Regions from separate parts of the Arthrobacter stackebrandtii genome, predicted to be linked through region 1. Evidence: riboswitches for the same ligand, from Rfam matches in the RefSeq annotation. Region 1 holds a riboswitch; the other holds the start of a gene.

Region 1 (2,191 bases):
GCACCGGCCTGCTCGAGGTCTTCGGCGAGCAGTGCGCCACCTGTGCCGGCCGCGGCATGGTCACCCACGAGATCCCCGTGGAGCACCGCCGCACGCACTCGCCCGCCGTTGAGGCTGCCGCCGCGCACGCCCCGCGCCAGGACCACCGCGAGTCGGAGCGCACCGCCAACCGCACCACCCGCAGCGAACGCAAGCGCAACCGCAACGCCCGTTCGCACCAGAACGAGAACGACGTGCACGAGGACAACCACGCCCCCGCGGTTGACGAATCCACGGAGGCCGCACGGGTGCAGAAGGCGCATGAAGCCCGCGCCGCGCTGGCCACCATCGCCGCAGCCTCCCACCATGAGCACGACGGCGGAGCCCAGGGTTCCGCTGCTGCGCCGGCTGACGCTGTGGCGGCGGATGTGACGGAAGAAAGCCACGACACCGCAACACTCACGCTGGGCGGGGAAGCCATCGAGCTGCCGCGCGGGCACCGCAGCGAAAGCAGCGATTTCGCCCAGTCCCACAACGCCGAGCAGGTGGCCGCCCTGGCCGGGCTGACCGAGGCACTGGACCAGCTGGCGGCACCGGAGCAGGACAGCCGGGGCACCGACGAGTCCGGCAGCCGCTCACGCTCACGCCGCAGCCGACGCAACCGCAGCGCACGCAGCGCCCAGGGCGGCGCCGACACCGCTGTGGAAACAACCGATGCCCCGGCAGCGGGCACGGGATCGGCGCCGCACAGCAGCGCCGAGGTTCCGGCCCAGGCGGCCGCACCGGTGAAGAAGAGCGCGGAGCCGATCATTCTCGGCGTGGGAGTCCCCGCATCCGAGCTGTAACGGCCCGCCGCAGCTGACCCGCAGAAAACAGCGAAATCCACTTTTATTACGTGGAATTCGCTGTTTTCTGCGGGTCAGTGTGCGTTTAACGGGTGGGCCGGGGCAATTTTGGCTAGGGTGGAGTGCGACACGGGGTGCCAGGCCACAAGGGCCGGCTGAGACAATACCCGTTGAACCTGCCCGGCTAGCACCGGCGAAGGGATGTCCCAATGACTGCAACAACACTTTTTCCGGCTGCCCGAGAAACACCCGCCACCACCGCCCGGAGACATCCCCGGATCGTGAGTATCGCCGGGTCCGACCCGTCGGGCGGTGCCGGCATCCAGGCGGACATCAAGTCCATTTCTGCCCATGGCGGCTATGCCATGGCCGCCATTACGGCGCTCACGGCCCAAAACACCCGCGGCGTGCAGCAGGTGCATGTGCCACCGGCAGCCTTCCTGCGCGCCCAACTGGACGCACTGTCCGCAGACATCACCATTGACGCAGTGAAGATTGGCATGCTGGGCAGTGCCGAGGTGATGGAAGCGGTGGGCGGCTGGCTGGCGCAAACCCGGCCGGCCGCCGTCGTGCTTGACCCGGTGATGGTGGCCACCAGCGGCGACGTCCTCATGCCGCCGGAGGCCCTGGCAGCCCTGCTGGCCCTCCTGCCGCACACAGACCTGGTGACGCCGAACATCCCCGAACTGGGTGCGCTGCTGGGGCGCCCCGAAGCCGGAGACTGGGCGCAGGCAGTGGCGCAGGGGCGCGAGCTTGCGGCAGCGCACAACGTCCGCGTTCTCGTGAAGGGCGGGCACCTGCCGGGCGAGGCCTGCCTGGATGCGCTTGTGGAGGCGGACGGCACGGTGCACGAGTTCACGGCACCGCGCATCCACACCGCAAACACGCACGGGACCGGCTGCTCGCTGTCCTCGGCCGTGGCCACGCTGCAGGCGCAGACGGGGGACTGGGTGGAATCGGTGCGCACGGCGAAGGCATGGCTGGTGGGGGCACTGGAGTCGTCGGCCGTGCTTGAAGTGGGGGCTGGCGCCGGCCCCGTCAACCATCTGCACGGGCTGTGGGGGAGTGCCGCCCCGGCCCTTGACTCCTTCAGCCGGTTGCTGTGGAACGACTGTGCGCCGCAGCGCCAGGCCATCTTTGGCCTGGAGTTCATCCGGGAGCTGGCGGCCGGCACCCTGCACCGCGACCACTTCGCCTACTACCTGGCGCAGGACGCGCTGTACCTTGGCGCGTACTCGCGCGTACTTGCCCGGGCCAGCGCCCTTGCGCCCACAGAGGCGGAGCAGAAGTTTTGGGCGTCGGGTGCCCAGGGCTGCCTGGATGTGGAGCTGGCACTGCACCGGGACTGGCTCAGCCGCTACCCGATC
Region 2 (2,191 bases), 2.0 Mb from region 1:
CTACCACGCCCGCGTTGAGTACTCGCAGGACGGGGCCACCTGGACCGCAGCCGGCACCTTTGACAGCAAGCCGCGCATCGAGCAGAGCTTCGACACGCCCGTCAACGCCCGCTACTTCCGCCTGTCCGCCGCCGCAACAAACCCGGGCGGCCAGTGGATCAAGATCCGCGAGTTCCAGGCATTCTCGGCCGCCACCAAGCTGGGCACCAACGTGCCCGGCGCCAACGGCACCGGCGTCGAGAACGCCTTCGACGCCAGCATCGCCACCGCCTTTGAAGCCGCCGAATCCCCTGTTGAGGGTTCGCACATGACGTACCTGCTGGACGAGCCGGTGCACATGGAATCTGTGGCCATCGTGGGCCATGTGGCGGGGGACCTGCAGCTGCTGGTCGACGGCGAATGGGTCACCTGGGGTGCCCTGGACCCGGCTGCCAGCTTCCAGGAGGCAACCCTGAAGCCGAACGCCAATGCCAACACCCCGGCCCACAGCCGCAAGCCCGTTTCCGGGGTGCGCATCCTGTTCACACCCGGCGCCGACGGGCTCCCGGTTGTCTACGAACTGGGGCTGCGCGCGACAGGACCCGTGGGCAGTGGCCCGTACATCACGAAGCCGGGCGGCACCCAGGGCAACAGCCTCTCCAACGGGGGCGGCAAGAAGGGGTAATTCCCCGGTGTGGCAGGCATCCGCCCGCCACGCCGGCCGGCCTGAACGGCGGGGCCCGCACCGAATGCAGCATTCGGTGCGGGCCCCGCCTTTTGGTCCGCAATGCACGGTGCGCCGCCGCGCATTGGCCGCGTGCAGGGCCCGGGGGTAAACTGAAGCCGCAATTCAAACACGACAGGGGAGCGTCCACCCGTTATTGGGAAGTGGCGCTGAGAGTGCGGTTCGCCGCAGACCCTCGAACCTGCTCCGGCTAGTACCGGCGAAGGGAGTCGAGTTCTCTTCGGCTGCGCGGAAATACCGCAGGCAGCCGCCCCTCCTGCAAAGGAGGAAACATGAGCAAGCCATTTTCGGGCGCCACCGCCCAACCAAGCACCAACACACCCAAGCGCCCCAGCAACTGGCGCGTCGTGGACATCGTTGTGGTGTCCGTCCTCGGCGTCGCCGTCGGCGTCATCTTCTGGCTCTGGTCCGCCGGCTACGGCGTGGTCAGCGCCTTCACCGTCGCCTTCCCGCCGATCGGGGCACTGTACGGCGGAGGCTGGCTGATTGCCGGCGTCCTTGGCGGACTCGTCATCCGCAAACCCGGCGCGGCACTGTACTGCGAGTTGATCGCCGCCACCGTGGAGGGCCTGCTGGGCACCCACTTCGGCTTCACCGTGCTGCTGTCCGGCCTCATCCAGGGCCTCGGCGCGGAACTGGGCTTCGCGATCTTCCGCTACCGCAAGTTCAACCTGCCCGTTGCGCTGCTGGCCGGCGCACTGGCGGGGCTGGCGCTGGGCATCAACGACTCACTGGTGTGGAACATCGCCTGGGCCCTGGAGTGGAAGCTCGTCTACATCGTCCTGGCCATGGTTTCCGGGGCCGTCATTGCCGGGCTCGTCTCCTGGCTGGCGGTGCGCGGGCTCGCCCGCACGGGGGCCCTGGCCAACCTGCCCTCGCGGAACGCCGCCACCGAACGGGTGGTGTAAACGTGGCAAGCGCCCCACTCCCCAAGGCAGGTGCGGCGCCGGCCCGCATCACGGCCAGGGGCTGGGGATGGCAGCACTCCGGCCGCAGCGCCCACGCCGTCCAGGGCCTTGATTTGGCCATTGAACCGGGGGAGCGGGTCCTGCTTCTGGGCCCCTCCGGCGCCGGCAAGTCCACCCTGCTCCACGCCCTGGCCGGCGTTCTGGGCCAGGACGAGGACGCCAACGAGACCGGTGAACTGCTCATCGACGGCCGGCCGGTTTCCGAATCACGCGGCCGTGCCGGTCTCATGCAGCAGGACCCGGACGCCCAGGTGGTCCTCTCGCGCATTGGCGACGACGTTGCCTTTGGCGCCGAAAACCTCGCCGTCCCGCGGGAGGAAATCTGGCGCCGCGTCCCTGAAGCGCTGGAATCCGTGGGCCTTACCCTGCCCCTGGATCACCCCAGCTCCGCCCTGTCCGGAGGGCAAAAGCAACGTCTGGGCCTCGCCGGCATGCTGGCCATGCGCCCCGGGCTGCTCCTGCTCGACGAGCCCACCGCCAACCTTGACCCGGCCGGCGT

Evidence for each region. A riboswitch is a leader RNA that binds a small molecule or an ion and turns the genes downstream of it on or off. The one in region 1 is predicted to bind thiamine pyrophosphate.
Region 2: linked by a shared signal. The riboswitch ahead of JOF48_RS06555 (ECF transporter S component) and the one ahead of thiD (bifunctional hydroxymethylpyrimidine kinase/phosphomethylpyrimidine kinase) in region 1 are both predicted to bind thiamine pyrophosphate.

The regions. Positions count from the first base shown of each region.
Region 1 covers NZ_JAGIOI010000001.1:3,558,842-3,561,032, forward strand. The annotation lists gene JOF48_RS15550 (Rne/Rng family ribonuclease) at 1-824, shown strand, start outside; TPP riboswitch at 945-1,043, shown strand; gene thiD (bifunctional hydroxymethylpyrimidine kinase/phosphomethylpyrimidine kinase) at 1,034-2,191, shown strand, end outside.
Region 2 covers NZ_JAGIOI010000001.1:1,575,114-1,577,304, reverse strand. The annotation lists gene JOF48_RS06560 (glycoside hydrolase family 84 protein) at 1-664, shown strand, start outside; TPP riboswitch at 831-949, shown strand; gene JOF48_RS06555 (ECF transporter S component) at 997-1,632, shown strand; gene JOF48_RS06550 (ABC transporter ATP-binding protein) at 1,635-2,191, shown strand, end outside.